3 regions of the Arthrobacter sp. SAFR-023 genome follow, and region 1 is predicted to be linked to each of the others. Evidence: riboswitches for the same ligand, from Rfam matches in the RefSeq annotation. Region 1 holds a riboswitch; each other region holds the start of a gene.
The links. A riboswitch is a leader RNA that binds a small molecule or an ion and turns the genes downstream of it on or off. The one in region 1 is predicted to bind S-adenosylmethionine.
Positions count from the first base shown of each region.

Region 2: it holds a riboswitch for S-adenosylmethionine, as region 1 does, so the genes downstream of both, ACTHQX_RS15010 (DUF1737 domain-containing protein) here and ACTHQX_RS00985 (aminotransferase class V-fold PLP-dependent enzyme) in region 1, are expected to answer to the same signal.
Region 3: it holds a riboswitch for S-adenosylmethionine, as region 1 does, so the genes downstream of both, metX (homoserine O-acetyltransferase MetX) here and ACTHQX_RS00985 (aminotransferase class V-fold PLP-dependent enzyme) in region 1, are expected to answer to the same signal.

Region 1 is NZ_JBQCMF010000001.1:204,550-211,524, forward strand. Features, by position in the region: gene ACTHQX_RS00960 (sigma-70 family RNA polymerase sigma factor) at 1-115, opposite strand, end outside; gene ACTHQX_RS00965 (DoxX family protein) at 423-992, shown strand; gene aroA (3-phosphoshikimate 1-carboxyvinyltransferase) at 999-2,435, shown strand; gene rsgA (ribosome small subunit-dependent GTPase A) at 2,419-3,534, shown strand; gene hisN (histidinol-phosphatase) at 3,601-4,413, shown strand; SAM riboswitch class IV at 4,595-4,708, shown strand; gene ACTHQX_RS00985 (aminotransferase class V-fold PLP-dependent enzyme) at 4,743-6,161, shown strand; gene ACTHQX_RS00990 (class I SAM-dependent methyltransferase) at 6,264-6,975, shown strand, end outside.
Region 2 is NZ_JBQCMF010000013.1:113,478-120,452, forward strand. Features, by position in the region: gene ACTHQX_RS14995 (PLP-dependent cysteine synthase family protein) at 1-696, opposite strand, end outside; gene ACTHQX_RS15000 (aromatic amino acid ammonia-lyase) at 693-2,378, opposite strand; gene ACTHQX_RS15005 (NtaA/DmoA family FMN-dependent monooxygenase) at 2,419-3,714, opposite strand; SAM riboswitch class IV at 3,879-3,993, shown strand; gene ACTHQX_RS15010 (DUF1737 domain-containing protein) at 4,007-4,315, shown strand; gene ACTHQX_RS15015 (rhodanese-like domain-containing protein) at 4,312-4,731, shown strand; gene ACTHQX_RS15020 (O-succinylhomoserine sulfhydrylase) at 4,733-5,941, shown strand; gene ACTHQX_RS15025 (DUF1508 domain-containing protein) at 6,269-6,670, shown strand; gene ACTHQX_RS15030 (AMP-binding protein) at 6,848-6,975, shown strand, end outside.
Region 3 is NZ_JBQCMF010000002.1:174,295-181,269, reverse strand. Features, by position in the region: gene ACTHQX_RS03070 (bifunctional o-acetylhomoserine/o-acetylserine sulfhydrylase) at 1-1,108, shown strand, start outside; SAM riboswitch class IV at 1,213-1,328, shown strand; gene metX (homoserine O-acetyltransferase MetX) at 1,341-2,558, shown strand; gene ACTHQX_RS03060 (MFS transporter) at 2,775-4,157, shown strand; gene ACTHQX_RS03055 (alcohol dehydrogenase catalytic domain-containing protein) at 4,244-5,380, shown strand; gene ACTHQX_RS03050 (LysR family transcriptional regulator) at 5,433-6,365, opposite strand; gene mmsB (3-hydroxyisobutyrate dehydrogenase) at 6,489-6,975, shown strand, end outside.

The sequences.
Region 1 (6,975 bases):
GTGCCGTGCCGTAGAGTGCCGTGCTGGAGCGTGCCGCCCCGTAGTCCGGGCCGGCGAAGACGTCCGGGCCCGAGAGGGCATTTCCGCCCTCGAGCGCCTGGGCTTCCGGCACCACAAACGGACGCATCCTGGCGGGACTTCGCACCCCCACAGCTTCCTTCACCAAAGTCAATGCTCCATCTCCACTCCGCTTATTAAGACCGCTTGCTCAGGCCCGCGCTCGTGCGGCGGTCCGTGCTCTTGCCGGTTCCGGCCTTTCCCCAGCCGCCGCTGAACACCGGAAACCGCACAGGACACCGCCTGCTGGCTGCTTCCGGCCTGAACTACACAACGACGCGCGGTGGGCAAATATTCCGCAAAGGTGCAAGACTAGAACCGACTCCGCCGCGGCCACCGCGGCTCGGCCATCCAGGAGGAAATTCATGTCCGTTGTCCGCTTTTTTGCCCGGCCGATGCTGGCCTCAAGTTTCATCCTCGCCGGAACGGACAAGCTCAGGAATGCGGACGACACCGCACAGCAACTGTCGCCCCTCTTGCGCCGCGCCTCCGAAGCCCTGCCGTTCCAGACGGACGAGAAGGTCCTGGCACGGGTCATCGGCGGAGCCCAGGTGGGTGCAGGTGTCCTCTTCGCGCTCGGCAAATCTGCGCGCCTGGCAGCCTCGGTGCTGGCCGTCATCTCGGCACTGAACGCCTTCGTTGAATGGCGCAGCGCAGACATCAGCAGCAAGGAGGGCCGGGAAGCCCGCCGCAACCAGCTGCTCAAGAACATCACCCTCACCGGCGGCGTGCTGCTGGCCTCCGTGGACACAGCCGGCAAGCCCGGCCTGGCCTGGCGCGCGGAGCACCTCGCCGCCGACGCACGCAAGACCGCGAGCCACCTTGCCGCGGACGCCCGCAAGACCACCGGCAAGAAGCTGCACAGCGCCGACAAGGCTGTCCGCAACGCCGACAAGGCAGTCCGCCGGGCTGTTGACCACGCGGTGGGGGCATAAGCAGGAATGACGGCTTCACCCATGGGCGCGTCCGCTGAGACCTCCGGCGCAGCTCCGCACTGGCCCGCGCCGTTTGCGGAGCAGCCGGTTGACGCCACCGTCCGCGTGCCGGGCTCAAAGTCGCTGACCAACAGGTACCTGGTGCTCGCCGCGCTGGCCGACGGGCCGTCCCGGCTCCGGGCGCCGCTGCACTCCCGCGACTCAGCGCTGATGATCGAAGCCCTGCGCCAGCTGGGCGCGGACATCCGGGAAGTGCCGGGCGACGGCGCCTTCGGCCCGGACCTGGAGGTGACGCCGATTCCGGCCAACTCCGGCGGTGCCGACGTCGCCATCGACTGCGGCCTGGCCGGAACCGTCATGAGGTTTGTTCCGCCGCTGGCGGCGCTCCGCAGCGGTTCCACCGTTTTCGACGGCGACCCCCACGCCCGGGCCCGGCCGATGGGGACCATCATCGAGGCACTGGCAGGCCTGGGCGTGGCCGTCAGCGGCGACGACGGCGGCATGCCCGCTTCGCTGCCGTTCCGCGTCGAAGGCACGGGGCAGGTCCGCGGCGGCCACCTCGTCATTGACGCCAGCGCGTCCTCGCAGTTCGTCTCCGCCCTGCTGCTGGTGGGGGCACGCTTCGCGGACGGCCTGCACCTTCAACACGCCGGCAGCACCGTACCCAGCCTGGACCATATCAACATGACCATTGCCGTGCTGCGCGGCGCGGGCGTGGTGGTGGATGACTCCACGCCGAACCACTGGATAGTCAGCCCCGGCCCCGTCCGTGCGTTCGACCAGCGCATCGAGCAGGACCTGTCCAACGCCGGCCCGTTCCTGGCCGCTGCCCTGGCGACGGGCGGCACTGTACGGATTCCGGACTGGCCGGAGCCCACCACACAGGTGGGCGACATGTGGCGCAGCATCCTCACCGACATGGGGGCAACGGTGAACCTGCAGGACGGCACCCTGACGGTCACCGGCGGCAGCGAAATCAAGGGGGCCGACTTCGCCGAAACCAGCGAGCTCGCCCCCACCGTCGCCGCACTGTGTGCACTGGCCTCCGGACCCTCCCGGCTGAGCGGCATCGCCCACCTCCGCGGACACGAGACGGACCGGCTCGCCGCGCTCGTCACCGAGATCAACCGCCTCGGCGGCGACGCCGAGGAAACAGAGGACGGACTCATCATCCGGCCCGCGGAGCTCCGCGCCGGCGTCGTGCACAGCTACGCCGACCACCGGATGGCCACCGCGGGGGCCATCCTCGGGCTGGCGGTCAGGGGTGTGGAAGTGCAGGACATCGCCACAACGTCCAAAACCATGCCGGACTTCCCCAAGCTCTGGGCGGAGATGCTCGGACAGCGTGGTGGCGCAGGCGGCAACAGCGCAGGCGCAGACACGGCAGGCGCAGCGACGGCAGGCGCCAACACCGCAGGGACCCCCGGTGGCACGCAGCACTGATTCCTGGGACGAATCCGACGTCCGGATCCGGCCGAACAAGAAGGGTTCCCGGCCCCGGACGAAGGACCGCCCCAGCCACGAGGACGCCGTGACCGGACGGATCATCACCGTTGACCGGGGGCGGTACACAGCTGTCGTAGGCGAGGATTCGGGCAACGAGCGGACGGTCATCGCCGCCCGCGCCCGGGAACTCCGCCGCTCCCCCGTGGTGGCCGGAGACTTCGTGTCCCTCGTGGGTGATGTGTCCGGTGAGCCGGACACGCTTGCCCGGCTCGTGAAAATCCAGGACCGCAAAACCCTGCTGCGCCGCAGCGCCGATGACACCGATCCCGTGGAGCGGGCTGTTGTTGCCAACGCGGACCAGCTGGTGGTGGTAGTCGCTGCGGCCAACCCGGAACCCCGCACCGGGTTCATTGACCGCGCCCTGGTGGCAGCCTACGACGCCGGGATCGAACCGCTGCTGCTGGTCACCAAGGCGGACGTCAAGGACCCCACCGGGCTGCTGGACAACTATCGCCACCTCGACTTTCCGGTCATTATCAGCCGCACCGCCGATTCCGAGGCCGGCGGCATCGACGCCCGGTCCGACGACGGCCTCTCCGCCCGGCTCGACGTTGCCGCCGTGTCCGAGCTCCGCGCCCACCTGGACGGCAAGGTGACCGTGATGCTGGGCCATTCCGGCGTCGGAAAATCCACCATGGTCAACGCCCTGACAGGCGCCGAACGTGCCACCGGCGGCGTCAACGCCGTGACGGGCCGCGGACGGCACACGTCGTCGTCGGCCCTTGCCCTCAAGCTCGCTGACGCCCCGGCGGGAAGCTGGATCATCGACACGCCGGGCATCCGCTCCTTCGGGCTGGCCCACGTCGACCCGGACCGCATCCTGCACTCCTTCCCCGACCTTGAGCCGGGCACCGAGGCCTGCGAACGCGGCTGCAAGCACGACGCCACCGCCGTCAACTGCGGCGTCGATGCATGGGTAGCGGCCGGGCATGCCGGCCCAACCGGAGCAGCCAGGCTCGCGTCCCTGCGCCGCCTGCTGGGCACCGACCCGCGCATGGAGGCTCAGGAAACCAAGGAACTCGGCAGCGTCGGCTAGCCTCCCGCGGCGCAGCCCGGCGGCTGCCTCCCCGCCCCGCCGGGCCTTTGAGGGTAGTTTGGAACCATGACCCAACCCGCTTCAACGTACAACGATGACCTGCGTCTGGCCCATGTGCTGGCCGATTCCGTGGACGACCAGACCATGAGCCGGTTCAAAGCGCTGGACCTCAAGATCGAGACGAAGCCAGATCTGACGCCGGTCACCGATGCGGACAAGGCCGCCGAGGAGTCCATCCGCGGCCAGCTGTCCCGTTCCCGTCCCCGTGACGCCGTCCTCGGTGAGGAGTTCGGAAGTTCCGGCCACGGTTCCCGCCGCTGGATCATCGACCCCATCGACGGCACCAAGAACTTTGTCCGCGGCGTGCCGGTGTGGGCCACGCTGATCGCCCTCGTCGACGAAGGCGAACCGGTCGTGGGCGTGGTCAGCGCCCCTGCGCTGGGCAAGCGCTGGTGGGCGGCAAAGGGCGCCGGCGCCTACTCGGGCCGTTCCCTCGCGGCCGCCACGAGGCTCAAGGTATCCAATGTGTCCAGCCTTGCCGACGCGTCACTGTCCTACTCCAGCCTCGGCGGCTGGAAAGACCGCGGAAACCTCGATGAGTTCCTCCAGCTCACTGAGGAAGTTTGGCGCACCCGGGCCTTTGGCGATTTCTGGTCCTACTGCATGGTGGCCGAAGGGGCCGTGGACATCGCCTGCGAACCTGAGCTGAACCTGTACGACATGGCGGCGCTGGTGCCGATCGTGACCGAGGCAGGCGGCCGTTTCACGTCCCTCGAAGGCACGGACGGCCCGTTCGGCGGCAATGCGCTGGCGACCAACTCGATCCTGCACTCGGAAGTCCTGAAGCGCCTGAACCCGCAGCTGGACGATTTGCTCTAGTTTTTGTCCTGCCGCGCCCTGCGCCTCTTGTGCTGAATATTACGACGGCGGCCGCCCCCTTCCGTGGGCGGCCGCCGTCGTTTATTCGGCCACAGGCCCGATATCCGGGCTACGTAATAATCCGCTTAACATTCCGGACCGGCTTTTTCATCGCCCGTCCGGATGTCCTAGTCTCGTAACAGGTCACGAGTGCCAGCGCTAAACCCCGGTTTGCTGGCCGGCAACCCTCCATTCGCGGTGGGGTGCCCCGGGTGACGACCAGGCCGATCCGGAACGGACCCGGCAAGCGCGGATCCCCGTCACACGGGGTCCTTTCTCAGTGAGGTCCCATGACGACTGCAACCATTTCTTCCACCGAGTCTTCTGCCGCGGACGCGGCCCTGCTGGACGGCCGGTTCGCCGCCGCAGGCCGTCCCCTGGCAGCCGTCACCGGCGCAGAAATACAGGCTCCGCTGATCCAGGGCGGACATGTCCGCTACGCCAACCTCGACTACGGCGCTTCCGCCCCTGCGCTGTCTGTGGTTTCTGCATACCTCAACGAGATCCTGCCGTACTACGCGAGCGTCCACCGCGGTGCAGGCTATGCCTCGCAGATCAGCACGTCCGTGTACGAGAACGCGCGGGACATCGTGCGGGAGTTTGTGGGCGGCCGCGCCGATGACGCCGTCATCTTCACCCGGAACACCACCGACTCCCTCAACCTGCTGGCCGGCTGCCTTCCCGTGCAGGACCACCACCACACCGGCGAGGTGCTGTACCTGGACATCGAGCACCACGCCAACCTGCTGCCGTGGCAGGGCGTGCCGCACCGCAGCGTCGTGGCCTCGGAGACGCTGGAAGCCACCATCGGCAGCCTGCGCGCCGAACTGGAGCACGGCGATGTCAGCCTCCTCGCCGTGACCGGCGCCTCCAACGTCACCGGCGAAATCCTTCCCATCCGGCGCCTCGCTGCCCTTGCCCATGAATACGGCGCCCGGATCGTGGTGGACGCCGCGCAGCTCGCGCCGCACCGCCGCGTCAACATCGCCGCGGACGACGTCGACTACCTCGCCTTCTCCGGCCACAAGCTCTACGCCCCCTTCGGGGCCGGCGTCCTGATCGGCCGCCCCGACTGGCTCGACGCCGGCACTCCCCACCTCGCCGGCGGCGGCGCCGTGAGCGAGGCCAGGCTCGACGGCGTCAGCTGGGCCACCGGCCCCGCCCGCCACGAGGGCGGCTCACCCAACGTGCTCGGCGCAGCCACCCTGGCCCGGGCAACCCAGGTCATCGCTGCCCTGGATCCGCAGGGCTGGCACGCCCATGAGGCGGCCATCCGGTCCTTCCTCGTCGAGGGGCTGGGCAAGATCGACGGTGTCACTGTCCACCAGATCTTCGCCGACAGCGACCCGGACGACGCCATCGGTGTTGTCAACTTCTCCGTGGAGGGCTACGACGCCGGCCTGGTGGCCGCCTACCTGTCGGCCGAACACGGCGTGGGCCTGCGCGATGGCCGCTTCTGCGCGCACCCGCTGCTGAAGCGCCTCGGCCTGCCGTCCGGATCCCTGCGCGCCAGCTTCGGCGTGGGCTCACGGCTCGAGGACGCCCAGCGACTGCTCGCCGGCATCGAGGAACTCCGCCGCTCCGGCCTCGGCTGGGACTACGTGGTGGACGCCGGACGCTGGGTCCCGGCGAACGACACCCGCACCTACCCGGAGTGGGCACCCAACACCCCCGGCACCGCGGGCGCCGCACCCTGCGCGCAGGACTAAGCGCCGCCCCGGACTAAGGCGCCGCCCCGGACTGCTACGGCAGCTGTCTCCGTACGGTAAATTCGAAAGGTAATTTTCGACGTCGGGCTAAGGAGACTGTGCGTGGCACGGGGCGGTCCCAAACTTCATCACGCACGCCGGCAGGAGCTCGGGCAGAGCTTCCAGGACGGCGGCGAGCACTACCACCGCGTCCGTCCCGGCTACCCTGCTGATTCCGCGGACTGGCTCATTCCGGCGGGGGCCCGCACGGCCGCAGACATCGGCGCCGGAACCGGCAAATTCACGGCACTGCTGGTGGAACGCGGGCTGAGCGTCAGCGCGGTGGATCCTTCCGTGGACATGCTGGAGCAGCTCAGCCGTGTCTTTGGAAACAGTGCCTACCCCGCGGTGCAGGCTCTGGAAGGGACCGCCGAGGCAACCGGACTGCCCGAGGCGGCGTTCGACGTCGTCAGCGTTGCCCAGGCATGGCACTGGTGCGACCCGCTGCTGGCCAGCACCGAGATTTCCCGGATCCTCAAGCCGCACGGGGTGCTGGGCCTCATCTGGAACCAGCTGGACACATCCGTTCCTTGGGTACACCGGTTGTCCCGCATCATGCACGCGGGCGACGTCCACAAACCCGACTTCCGCCCCAAAATCGGCCCCGAATTCACGTCCCTGGAAAGCCACCTGACGCGGTGGGAGGATCCCGTCACCCCTGACGACATCCTGGAACTGGCCAAGTCCCGCAGCTATTACCTCAGGGCCAACGACGCCACCCGAGCCAAGGTGACCCACAACCTGACCTGGTACCTGCACGAACACCTCGGGCATG
Region 2 (6,975 bases), on a different contig from region 1:
GACCGAACCGTAGGGGTCCGCGCCGATCACCTCCACGTGCCCGCCGGACTTCTCCTTCAGGTACCGTCCGTTCCCGGTGATGGTGCCGCCGGTGCCCACGCCCGCGACGAAGTGCGTAACCCGGCCGGCCGTCTGCTCCCAGATTTCCGGCGCCGTCCCCTCGTAGTGCGCCCGCGGGTTGGCCGGGTTGTCGAACTGCAGCGGACGCCACGCGCCGGGAATTTCGGCCGTGATCCGGGCCGCGACCGCCCGCGCATTGTCCGGCGAGTCCGAGGGCGCGCTCCAGTCCGTAAACACCACCCGCGCCCCGTACCTGTTGAGGGCGTCCAGCTTTTCGGAGGAGATGGAATCACCGGTGACCACCACCACCGGATGTCCGGTCAGCGCCCCGATCAGGGCGAGCCCGATTCCCGTGTTTCCGGAGGTGCTCTCCACGATGGTGCCGCCGGGTTGCAGCTCGCCGCTCCGCTCGGCCGCCCGGACCATGCTCAGCGCTGTCCGGTCCTTGATGGAACCGCCGGGGTTCTCCGATTCCAGCTTGACGAACACGGTGCTCCCCAGCCCGCGGCTCAGCACGTTCAGCGGCACCAGCGGGGTGTTCCCCACCCGGGCCAGCACAACGTCGGCGTCTGCGCCCGAATCCACGATCGGCGCCACATGCCTCGGCTGGCGGCCGCTTCCCGTCACGGTGGTCATGATTCTCCTCCCGCGGCATCCGGGCGGCCATCCGGAACACCGGCACCGGGGCCCACGTCATCCGGAGCGTCCGGATCCGGTGTCCCAAGTTCCGGCAGTCCGGCCAGCAAATCCCCCAGCGCCGTACGCGCACTGTCAACCAGTACCGCCGCCGGCAGTTGACCGGCCAGCAGTTCCGACAGCCGCGCCACGACGGCGCCGGTTCCTGCCCCGAGCTCCCGGATTTCCGCCTCCCGCAGGTCGGTGCCCTGCGCCTCCGCCAACAGGTAGGAGGCCGTCAACGCCTCGATGGTGAGGAGTTTGGCGGCAGCCTCCACCGAGCGCTGCAGCTGCTGGAGTGCCAGCGGGGCCAGCGTGGAGTGGTCTTCCACGTCCGCGGACAGGGTAGGGGCTCCGAGCGTGGCAGGTGCCGCGAGGAATTTCAGCTCCGCCAGCAGGCCAGCGGCCGAGTACCAGAGCAGTCCCGGCAGGTCCTCGGACGCGAGTGGCGTGCCGGCCCGGGCCGCCTCGAGGTTGAGCTGCCGGATCAGGCGCTGCGGCGGATAGAGCTTGGCGATCCGCCGCTCGCCGCTGATTCCAACGTGCGCCAACCCCAGCCGCAGCGCCTCGAAGGCCAGGGCGAGCTGCATTGGCTGGAAGTTTCCGCCGGACACCATGCGGCCCGAGGCCACGTCCGCGAGCGGGTTGTCGCCCCGGCCGTTGAGTTCCACCTCGAGCGCCTCGGCTAGCGCGGCCACCTGGGCCCGGAACGCACCGTGCGTCTGCGGCGCCGCGCGGAAGGACAGGGCGTCCTGGACCGACACCTGCCGCCGCGGGTCCTCCAGCCAGCCGCCGCGCACCAGGCGCCGGACATTGGCCGCCGAGACGCGCTGGCCGTCAACCGCCTTGGCCGACTGCACGGCCGGCGAAAAGGGGCTGAGATTCCCGCCGCCGTCGTACCTTGCGGTGGCCTCAAGCGAGAGCGCCAGCGCGGTGTCCGCCAAATCGGCGAGCCACCGGATGCGGCGGAGTTCCAGCACGCCGGCACCGATCGAATACGAGTTGGCGCTGACCAGTGCCAGGGCCTCGCCCGGCGCAAGGACCAGCGGGTCCAGCCCGGCAGCGGCGAGCGCCGCCGCGCCGTCCAGCAGGCCGCCGTCGGGAGCAAGCGCCTGCCCCTCGCCGATGGCGACGGCGGCAACCGCCGCCAGCTGGGTGAGGTCGGACGAGCCGACGGACCCGTCGCGCGGAACGGCCGGCACCACGCCCCTGTTGAGCAGTTCGGCATAAAAGCGGGCAGTTTCCGGGCGCACCCCCGAGCCACCCCGCGTGAATCCGATGAGCCTGGCCAGGATCAGGGCCCGGACATGATCCCGGTCCAGCAGCGCGCCGACGCCGCTGTGATGGTAGCGCACCACCTGCAGCTGGAAGTCGAGAATGGATGCCTGCTCCACGGCAGTGTCGCGGCCGGAGCCGAGCAGCGTGTTCAGGCCGTAGACCCGGTGACCGGAATCGATGGCCGCCTGCACCACCTCGCGGGACAGGCCCACGAGATCGAGGGCGTCGGCGCTGAGGACCACCTCCACTGCGGAATCGGCCGCCGCGGCAGCCACGTCGTCGGCACGGAGGTGGGCCGTTCCGATAAGGAATGTGCCGCGCCGGACGCCGGACACCAGTCCGCCACGTCCCCCGCGCCCATCCATAGAACCCGGCCCCGCCACTGCACCAGCCCTGGCCATGGCGTTAGAAGTCCAGCAGGTTCCGGCGGAAGCCGCCATCGCCATAGCTTGTCCGCAACAGACCCCGACGGCGAAGCACCGGCGCCAGCCTGTCCAGCACGCCGTGAACGGTGGCCGGGTCCACGAAGCCGGAGAAGAGGAACCCGTCGCCGCCGACTGCAGCCCCGGTTTCCTCGAGGTGGTCGGCGATTTCCTCGGCGGTGCCGATGATGCTGTCGCCGGCGCCGCCGCTCCGTGCCTGCAGGATCTGCCGCAGCGTGGAACCCGGGGGCGCGGCCTTGGAGAAGTGCTCCAGGGTGCCCTGGTTGCTGTTGGTGCTGAGCTCGGGGAGGGGCGCGTCGAGGTCGAACTGCTTGAAGTCGATAACGGACAGGTAGGAGATCGAGTTGAGCTGGCTGTCGATGTCCCGCTGCGTGAGCTCCCGGCGCGCCGCCCGCAGCTCCTCCGCTTCAGCCTTGGAGCCGGTCACGGTGGGTTTGAGGACGAACAGCACCTTGACGTCGTCAGGATTACGGCCGGCCGCGGCTGCCTCGGCGCGGATGGAGTCCCGGTACGCCTTCATGCCGTCGGCGCCGCGGGCCAGGGCGATCGCAACATCGGCGTTCGCACCGGCGAAGGCCTTGCCCCGCGGTGATGCCCCGGCCTGAACGAGCACCGGCTCCTCCGGCAGCGGGGCCGTGTTTAGCGGTCCCCGGACCTTGAAAAACTCCCCCTCGTGGTGGATCGGCCGGACCTTGGTGTGGTCCGCAAAGATTCCCGCCCGGGTGTCCTCCCGGATGGCGTCCGGTTCCCAGCTGCGCCAGAGCTTGCGCACGACGTCCACGAACTCCTCGGCCTTCTCGTAGCGGAGGTCATGCTCGATCTGCTGGTCCAGTCCGTAGTTCTGCGCGGCAAGGTCGCTACCGGAGGTCACCACGTTCCAGCCCAGCTGCCCGTTGGAGAAGTGCTGCAGCGTGGCCAGCAGCCGGGCGGCCGTGAACGGCGGGTAGAAGGAGGCGCTGATGGTGGGCACAATGCCGAGGTGTTCCGTGGCGGAGAGCAGATACGGCACCAGGGCCAGCGGATCGTGCTTCGGCGCGAAGGACGCCTGAGCCAGCGAGACCTCCGCACTCCCGCCGTAAGTGTCCGGAACGGTGAGGGAGTCCTCGATGATGAACAGGTCCAGCCCCGCCCGCTCAAACTCGCGGACTGCATGCTGGTAGGGGGCGGGCTTCCTCCAGTCGTAGCCGATTCCGTAGCCGGGCGTCCCCCAGCCCTGGACCCCGAAGCCATGGCCCACAAACCATCCAAAGTGCAGCATGGGAGTCACTGTATTCGGAGTCGAATCATTCACTGCGGCCTGGTTTCATCCGGCGTTACGGCGGTTCATCTCCCGTCATTATCCTCCCGTTGCGGTTTGATGCGTTACGGAAGATGACGGCGGCGGCGGTGCGCCCCGCCGTCGTCAGTGTTACGTTTTTGGGGAGTAATGAGTACCGGTATTAAGCCCTGACTGGCCGGTCGGCAACCCTCCTTCTCCGGCGGGGTGCCTCAGGTGAATACTCGGCATATCGACCACTTCGAGCTGCAAGCGTGAGAAAAGGAGATCCGTCGTGTCAGACGCCCCCGCCGTTGCAACACTGCCATCCCAGCAGGATAAACCCGAGGAGAAGCTGTCCTACCGCCTGATCACGGGGCCGGACGACCGAGCGTTCTGTGAGCGCATCTCGGCTGCCCTGGCTGAGGGCTACGTGCTGCACGGCAGCCCTGCCGCCACCTTCAACGGCACCGGCGTCATCGTGGCCCAGGCCCTCATCCTGCCAGCCGCCATCGCCAGTGCAGATGCCGCCGTCGCCACCGCCGTTGACCGGCTGGACTCTGACGAGGACCTCGCCGAAGAAGCCTACGAGGGCCACGCATGAGCTACGCCGGAGACCTCACCCCGCAGGACGCCTGGGCCAAGCTCGAAGAGGGCGCCATCCTGGTGGATGTGCGCACCGAGGGTGAATGGGCGCACATCGGCGTCCCGGAAACTGTATCCGCGAACAGCCAGCGCAACGATCCCCTGTTTATCCAATGGACTTTTCCCGGCGGCATTCCCAACTCCGACTTCGTCGAACAGCTGAAGCAGCAGGCGCCGGAGGACAAGAGCGTGGAGCTGCTTTTCCTGTGCCGCTCCGGCCAGCGCTCCATCGGCGCGGCAATCGCTGCCACCCAGGCGGGTTTCACCTCCTACAACGTGCTCGAAGGCTTCGAGGGCGAACCTGACCGCTACGGTGAGCGCACCGTGAACGGCTGGAAGAACCGCGGCCTGCCGACGAACCTGGGAAAGAACTAAATTGACCTTTAATCACGACGCCGCCGGCTGGAGCCCCGACACCCAGGCCGTGCGCGGCGGGCTTGACCGCACCAATTTCCAAGAGACCACCGAACCCGTTTTCCTCAACTCCGGGTTCGTCTACGAGTCCGCCGCAGCCGCGGAGCGCGCCTTCACCGGCGAGGACGAACGCTTCGTCTACTCGCGCTACGGCAACCCGTCCGTGGCCACCTTCCAGGAACGGCTCCGCCTGCTCGAAGGCACCGAGGCGTGCTTTGCGACGGCGTCCGGAATGTCCGCCGTGTTCACCGCCTTGGGCGCCCTGCTCGGGGCCGGGGACCGCGTGGTCGCCAGCCGTTCCCTGTTCGGCTCCTGCTTCGTGATCCTCAACGAAATCCTGCCGCGCTGGGGCGTGGAGACGGTCTTCGTGGACGGTCCGGACCTCGAGCAGTGGCGGGCTGCCCTCTCGGTGCCCACCGCAGCCGTCTTCTTCGAATCCCCGTCCAATCCCATGCAGGAAATCGTGGACATCGCGGCGGTCAGCGAACTCGCCCACGCCGCCGGCGCCAAGGTTGTGGCGGACAACGTCTTCGCCACCCCGCTGCTGCAGCGCTGCGGAGACCTCGGCGCGGACGTGGTGGTCTACTCCGGCACGAAGCACATCGACGGCCAGGGCCGGGTGATGGGCGGAGCCATCCTGGGCACCAAGGAATTCATCGACGGCCCGGTCAAGCAGCTCATGCGCCACACCGGCCCGGCCCTCTCCTCATTCAACGCCTGGGTCCTCACCAAGGGCCTGGAGACCATGGCGCTGCGCGTGAACCACTCGTCCGCCACGGCGCTGCGCCTGGCCGAATGGCTCGAGGCCCAGCCCGCCGTCAACTGGGTGAAGTACCCGCTGCTCAAGTCGCACCCGCAGTACGAACTGGCGGCCAAGCAGATGAAGGCCGGCGGCACCGTCCTCACGCTGGAGCTTGCGACGGCGGCCGGCCAGTCGGGCAAGGAGGCCGCCTTCGCGCTGCTGGACGCCCTGAAGATCATCGACATCTCCAACAACCTGGGCGACGCCAAGTCGCTGATCACCCACCCCGCCACCACGACGCACCGGGCCATGGGACCGGAAGGACGTGCCGCGATCGGGCTCAGCGATGGAGTGGTGCGGCTGTCCGTCGGCCTGGAGGACGCGGATGACCTTGTCGCGGACCTGGAGCAGGCACTCAAGCAGATCTGACCTCCTTAAATCCTGTTCTTCCGGGCCGGCTGTTTCTTACTTCCCATGGCCGGCTGTGAACCTCGGTTGCGCTGCACGTCCCTTCATTTCCGGCGTCCTTGAGAACGCGGGTGCGGCACGGTTTAGTGGGTGGACCAGCAGGGTTTACCCAGGGTTTACACAGATGGTCTTGTTAGGCTCCGTGTGCACTGGGCAGACTCTAATAACACCGATGAACCGATCAATCCCTGTCGGTTCAGCACCCCACCCAAGGACAGACGCAGTGATGCGTTCGGGGCCGCGGCCGCGAAGACGCTGCGTGCAGCCTCCCTGACCGGAAGGACCGCCATGGCCGGAGTATTCGAAGTTTTTGTTGACGCAGAGTCCCAGTTCCGGTTCCGGCTGAAGGCCCCCGATGGATCGGTACTGGCTATCTCCGCACCCTTCGAGGACAAGCGCGCGGCCGCGGCCGGCATCGCCGACGTACGCGAATGCGCCGGGACCGGGCTCATCACGGACCTCTCGACTGCGGCAGCTCCGGCGACCAAGTCTGCCCCGGTGACAGAGTCCGCTCCGGTTCAGCCGGCCGTATCGGCCCCCGCGCCTTCGCCTACCCAGGTTCTCCCGGCACGGCCCGACCACCGCAGGCAGGGATTCGGCAAGAAGCGTACGTCCTCGGAGGCTCCCGGTTCGCCGCTGTGCAGGCCGGCGGCACCTGCCGAGCCGGCCCGGTGGACAGGGGCGGCGTGACCGCCGCAACTGCTCCTCAGTAACTGGCGGACGTAATGAAGTGCCATGCAGACTCTCCCGGATAGAGCCATAAGGCCGCCCTGAACTCGTACGACGCCGTCACGGCTCGAGTATCGCACGACGTAACAGGCAGCTGATCGGTTTACTTAGGTAAGCCTTAACTCATATCCTCTTCCGGTGACCACGCAGCTTGATTTCGCGCGGGTGCCCTTCGCCGCCGATCTGGCGGGTTACGGGGACAGGCCCGCCGTTCTTACCGACAATTCCACTCTCACCTACCGGGACCTGGCCCGCAGGGTTGATGC
Region 3 (6,975 bases), on a different contig from region 1:
CATCGCCAGTCTGGAAGGAGGGCTTGCGGCACTGCTCCTGAGCTCCGGCCAGGCCGCCGAAACGTACGCCATCCTTAACATCGCCGAGGCCGGTGACCACATTGTTGCCAGCCCCAGCCTCTACGGCGGCACCTACAACCTGCTGGCACACACCCTGAAGAAGTTCGGAGTCTCCGTCACCTTCGTGGCAGACCCGGACAACCTGGAGCAGTGGCGCGACGCCGTGCGGCCGAACACCAAGCTCTTCTTTGCCGAGGTGGTGTCGAACCCCCGGCAGGACGTGCTGGACATCGAAGGCGTTGCCCGGACAGCGCACGAGGCCGGCGTGCCGCTGATCGTGGACAACACCCTGTCCACGCCCTACCTCATCCGCCCGCTCGAGTGGGGTGCGGACATCGTGGTGCACTCGGCCACCAAATACCTCGGCGGTCACGGTGCCGCCATTGCCGGCGTCATCGTGGATTCAGGCAACTTCGACTTCGGCAAGGACCAGGTGCGTTTCCCCGGCTTCAATACGCCGGACCCCACCTACAACGGGCTGGTTTATGCCCGGGACCTTGGCGCAGGCGGCGCCCTGGGAGCCAACCTGTCCTACATCCTCAAGGCCCGCGTCCAGCTGCTCCGCGACCTGGGCTCCGCGGTGTCCCCGTTCAATGCCTTCCTCATCGCGCAGAGCCTGGAAACCCTGAGCCTTCGGGTGGAGCGCCACGTGGCCAACGCGGCAGCCGTGGCCGGCTGGCTGGAAGCCCGGGACGACGTGGAGTCCGTGGCCTACGCCGGGCTGCCGTCCAGCCCCTGGTACGAGCGCGGCCTGAAGTACGGGCCCAAGGGCACCGGCGCGGTGGTGGCCTTTACGCTGGCCGGCGGCGCCGAGGCCGGAAAGCGCTTCGTGGATGCCCTGGAACTGCACTCCCATGTGGCAAACATTGGTGACGTCCGCTCCCTCGTCATCCACCCGGCGTCGACCACGCACAGCCAGCTCACGCCGGAGCAGCAGGCCGTGGCGGGGGTTGCCCCCGGCCTGGTCCGGCTGTCGGTGGGCCTGGAGCACATCGATGACATCCTGGCCGACCTCGACGCCGGATTCCGCGCGGCAAAGGGCGCCTGACTTCGCGTGCTACCGGTGTGGCTTCCGGCCCGTGAGGGGCCGGGAGTCACACAGCCGTCACATTCTTAGCGCAGATGTCCGCCTGTTTCGTAAACTGGGCAACAGGTCATGAGTGCCAGCGACAGCCCCGGCTTGCTGGCCGGCAACCCTCCTTCCGCGGTGGGGTGCCCCGGGTGAAGACCTGGCCTGCCGGACAGCTGCCGGCGGGCAAGCGCGTAGAAGAGGTTTACCTATGACGATTTCTGTCAGCACTGATGTACCCGCCGCCGTAGTACCGAACGGCAAGGCTCCGCAAGGCACGGCTGGGAGCAGCACTGTTCCGAATGGCACCGTCCCCAATGGCACTGTTCCCAACTGCACCGTCCCCAACGGCACTGTCCAATACGTCAACGTCGGCAGCCTGGAACTCGAGGCCGGGGGATTCCTGCCGGACGTGACCCTGGCCTACGAAACCTGGGGAACGCTCAACGAGGACGGCTCCAACGCCATCCTCGTTCAGCATGCCCTCACCGGGGACACGCACGTGACCCGGGGCGGCGCGGGAACTGAAGAGGGCTGGTGGGAACAGCTCGCCGGGCCCGGTGCGCCGGCGGACACCGACAGGTTCTTCGTCATTTCCATTAACATCCTCGGTGGCTGTTACGGGTCCACCGGGCCGTCGTCGACAGCTCCGGACGGCAAGCCCTGGGGTTCACGCTTTCCGCTGGTGACGCTGAGGGATTCCACGGCGGCCGAGGCGCGGCTGGCTGACCGGCTCGGCATCAGCAGCTGGCATGCTGTGGTGGGCGGCTCCATGGGCGGGGCGCGCGCCCTCGAATGGGCAGTAACTTTCCCGGGACGGGTGCGGCGCTGCGGTGTCATCTCCGTCGGTGCCAGGAGCACGGCCGAACAGATCGCGTTCGCGCAGGCACAGACGCTTGCCATTCGGCAGGACCGCCACTTCAACGGCGGCGACTACTACGGCGGACCGGAACCCGCGGATGGCCTGGCGCTCGCTCGGCGGATTGCCCACATCACATACCGGTCTGCCTACGAACTCGATTTCCGGTTCGGCAGGAACGCCCAGGCCGCTGAACAGCCGCTGCAGGCCGATGCCCTGGCGGGCCGCGGCCGTTACCAGGTGGAGAGCTACCTCGACCACCAGGGCAACAAACTGGTCCGGCGCTTCGACGCCAACAGCTACATCGCCCTGACGGAAGCGCTCATGAGCCACGACGTCACCCGCGGGCGGGGAACGCTCAAGGAGACCCTCGCCCGGACCACCGCCGACTTCTTCGTGGCCGCCGTGGAGTCGGACCGTCTGTACTTTCCCGCCCAGTCGCAGGAACTGGCCGAGTCCCTGCCTGGAACAGTGGATGTCCATATGATCGATTCCCCGATCGGCCACGACGGCTTCCTCACGGAGATCGGCCAGCTGAACGCCCAGCTCAGGGCGCACCTCCTCAACTGACCTCAGGCCCGCTCCACGCGGCCGGGGCCGGCCGTGCCGTGACAACGCCAACGCAGCTTGTGTGCATAAATGCAGATGGGCCCTGCACTATTTGGCGTTGAGCTTGCTTCATCGGCAGACCATACTCGTTGAATCCGGCGTTCGTGGTGTGCATCACACACCCGTCGCCATCGACCGGTCCCCGTGGCGTCGAGGAAGACGCCGAAGGAGTTTGCAATGAGTACGGAAAGCTCCGCCGCAAGGCGTGTAGAGGAAACCGACGTCAAGGCCTCAGGCCTCAAGAAAGTTGTCACGGCATCCATGGCCGGCACCGTCGTGGAGTGGTATGAGTTCTTCCTCTACGCTTCGGCTGCCACCCTGGTCTTCGGCAAGACCTTCTTCCCCAACGCCGGCACCGAGCTGGACGGCATCATCGCCGCCTTCCTCACGTACGCCGTCGGATTCGTTGCCCGCCCGATCGGCGGCATCGTCTTCGGCCACTTCGGGGACAAGTTCGGCCGCAAGCAGCTGCTGCAGCTGAGCATCATCCTGGTGGGCGTCTCCACCTTCCTGATGGGCTGCCTGCCGACGTTCCAGCAGATCGGTTACTGGGCGCCCGCACTCCTGGTGTTCCTGCGGTTCGCGCAGGGCTTCGCCGTCGGCGGCGAATGGGGCGGCGCGGTTCTCCTCGTCGCCGAGCACAGCCCCAGCAAGTCCCGCGGCTTCTGGGCCAGCTGGCCGCAGTCGGCCGTACCCATGGGCAACCTGCTCGCCACGGCGGTGCTGTTCATCCTGTCCTCGACGCTGACCCAGGAAGCCTTCCTTGGCTGGGGCTGGCGCGTAGCGTTCTGGCTCTCCGCGGTGATCGTCCTGATCGGCTACTACATCCGCACCAAGGTCAATGACGCCCCGATCTTCCTCGAAGCCCGCAAAGAGGTCGAGGCCGGGCACAAGGGCTACGGCGTTGCCGAGGTCTTCAAGCGCTACCCGCGTGGCGTCTTCACCGCCATGGGCCTGCGCTTTGCGGAAAACATCCTCTACTACCTCGTGGTGACGTTCTCCATCACCTACCTCAAGACCGTGGTCCAGGCCGACACGACGCGGATCCTGCTGCTGCTGCTGGTGGCCCACGCCGTGCACTTCGTTGCCGTTCCGCTGGTGGGCAAGCTGTCGGACCGCTTCGGCCGCAAGCCCGTCTACATGGCCGGCGCAATCCTGGGCGCCACCTGGGGCTTCTTCGCCTTCCCGATGATGGACACCGGGAACGACATGATTATCCTGGCGTCCATCATGATCGGCCTGCTGTTCCACGCGCTCATGTACGCCGGCCAGCCGGCGATCATGGCCGAAATGTTCCCCACCCGGATGCGTTACTCCGGCGTCTCCCTGGGCTACCAGGTGACCTCCATCGTCGCCGGTTCGCTGGCCCCGATCATCGCCGCATCGCTCCTTTCCACCTACAAGTCCTCCGTTCCGGTGGCCATCTACCTGCTCATCGCCTGCGCCATCACCGCCGTCGCCGTGTTCTTCCTGAAGGAGACCCGTGGCGTCTCGCTCCACGACGTGGACGCGGCCGACGCCCAGGGCACTGCCGACCTGCTCGCGGCGAGCAAGAAGTAGACCGGTTCCCCACCCAGTAACCAGCAGCTGCCCGGACCCCCATGCGGGGCCGGGCAGCTGCCCGTTCACCGACACCAAGGATTTCCATGAAAGCAGCAGTCCTCTACTCAACCGTCGCCAAGGCCGATACTGCACCGCAGCAGCCCAGCTACACGGACGCCCGGCCCCTGGTGGTGCAGGAGCTGGATCGGCCGGAACCGCGCGCCGGTGAGCTGGGCGTTGCCATCACCTACTCAAGCCTGTGCCATTCCGACCTTTCCGTGGTGGACGGTTCGCGGGTCCGGCCCCTTCCCATGGCGCTGGGCCACGAGGCGGTGGGGCGCGTCGTGTCCGTCGGCGCCGGAGTCTCTGACGTGTCGGCCGGAGACCACGTGGTGCTGGTCTTCGTCCCGAGCTGCGGGGACTGCCGTGCGTGCCGCGCCGGCCGACCTGCGCTCTGCCACCGGGCGGCGGAGGTCAACAACTCCGGCGATCTGCTGCACGGCGATGCCCTGCTGCGGACGCCGTCGGGGGAGCGGATCAACCACCACCTGGGCGTCTCGGCCTTCGCCGACTACGCCGTGGTGGCCCGGGAATCGGTGGTGGTGATTGACGACGACGTCCCGGACACCGTCGCGGCGATGTTCGGTTGCGCTGTGCTCACCGGCATGGGGGCGGTGCTGAATACGGCCGCTGTCACGGCCGGCCAATCGGTGGCCGTCTTTGGGCTCGGGGCGGTAGGCCTTTCCGCTGTCATGGCCGCCTCCCTCGCCGGGGCCGGCAGCGTGATCTCCATCGATCCCAACCCGGGCAAGCACCAGCTCGCCCTCGACTGCGGCGCCACGGCGGTGGGGACGCCCGACGACGCGGCCGGGCTCATCAAGGAGGCCGCCGGCGACGGCGTCGACGTCGCCATCGAAGCGGTTGGCTCGGCCGGCGTGATCGCCGCCTGCCTCGGGCACGTGACGCGGGGCGGAGCTGTGGTTTCGGTCGGCCTGCCCCATCCTTCGGCTGAGCTGACGGTGCCGGCGCTGCAGTTCGCGGGAGCCGGCAAACGGCTCCTCGGATCCTACATGGGCGACGCCGTTCCCGGACGGGACATCCCGCTCTACCTGGGTTACTGGCGCGAGGGCAGGCTGCCGGTGGAGCTGCTGCACACCGACACCAGGCCGCTCACCGAGATCAATGAGGGGCTGGACGCACTGGCATCAGGGCAGGTGGTACGGCGCCTGTTCCAGGCCTGACGGGGCTCCTGAACTGCGCCGAGGCCTGACGGCAGGGGTGCCGGCGCCCGCGTCAGCCCGCCAGCACTCCTGCCCGTGCCTTCACTTCCTCCTTGAGTGACGCAACGACCGCCTGCACCGCGGCCGAGCGGAGGGATTCCGGCCGTGCCACCGCCCAGATGGGGAGCTGGCGCTCGAAGTCATCGGCGAGCACCGGAACGAAGCCCGGCTGCCCCGCCACCATGAAGTTCGGCAGCAGCCCGATGCCTGCGCCCTGCCGCACTGCCTCCATCTGGGCGAACACACTCGTGGCCTGGAAGCTCGAAGAGGGCATGGGCAGCTGTGAGGACCAGCGGTGCCCCAGCTCCGCCACCTGGAGCGCAGACTCAACGTAAGAGACAAAGCCGTGCTGCCCGACGTCGTCGAGCGTTTCCGGCAGACCGTGCTCCGCGGCGTAGCCGGGGCTGGCGTAGAGGCGCAGGTAATAGTTGCTCAGGAAGATGGTCTGGGCGTTGCTGACGTCGGTCCGGCCCACCACGATCTCCAGGTCCACGCCGGATCTGTTCTGGCTGACCTTCCGCGTGGCGCTCAGCATCTCGATGTTCAGCTGCGGGTTCTGCTGCTGCAGCCGCACCAGCGCGGGCGTGACCAACACGGCTCCGACGCCGTCCGTCGTCGCCACGCGCACCAGCCCTGACAGGGCGCTTTGGTCCTGGCTGATCAGGCCGGAGAGCGATCCGAGCGTGCTCTCGATGGCCTCCGCCGCCTCCACTGCCGACGCGCCGAGCTGGGTCAGTTCCCAGCCGTGGGGGCTACGTTCGAGAGTTCGCCCGCCCAGCTGCCTGTCCAGGGCGAGGATCCGGCGGGAGATCGTGGTGTGGGTGGTGCCCAGCGTTTCCGCCACCGCGTTGAACCTGCCCAGGCGCGCCACTGTCAGCAGGATCAGCAGGTCGTCCGGGCTGGGAAGCCGCCTCTGGTCCACGGCAAGCCTTTCATCAGTGTGCATCGGTGTGCATCGGTGCACATACCGTCTGTAATTTTTCCCCTTGATTGCACTCTAGCAGGGTGTGATGGTGGACACAGACCTTCCGGCCCGCACGGCCGGATCCAAAGCAAAGGAGCTTGCAAAATGGCAGTAATCGGTTGGATCGGCCTCGGAAACATGGGCGGTTTCATGTCCGCTAACCTGGCGAAGGCCGGGCACGATGTCCGCGGCTTCGACCTCAACCCCGCGGCGCTCGCCGCGGCCGAGGAAGCCGGCGTGAAGCCGGCCGGCAGCATTGCCGAGGCCGTAGCCGGCGCCGACGTGGTGTTCACCATGCTGCCCAAGGGTGAGCACGCCCGCGCGGTCTACCTGGGCGAGGACGGCGTCCTCGGCCATGCTGACACCCGCACGCTGCTGGTGGACTCCTCCACCATCGATATCGCGTCGGCCCAGGAACTGCACGACGCCGCTGCTGCCGCCGGCTTCCGCTTTGTGGACGCCCCGGTGTCCGGCGGCATGAGCGGGGCCAAGGCAGGGACGCTGACCTTCATGGTGGGCGGGGAGGAGGGTGCCGTCGCAGACGCAACGGGCTACATCCGCCCGATGGCAGCCAACATCATCCCCACCGGCG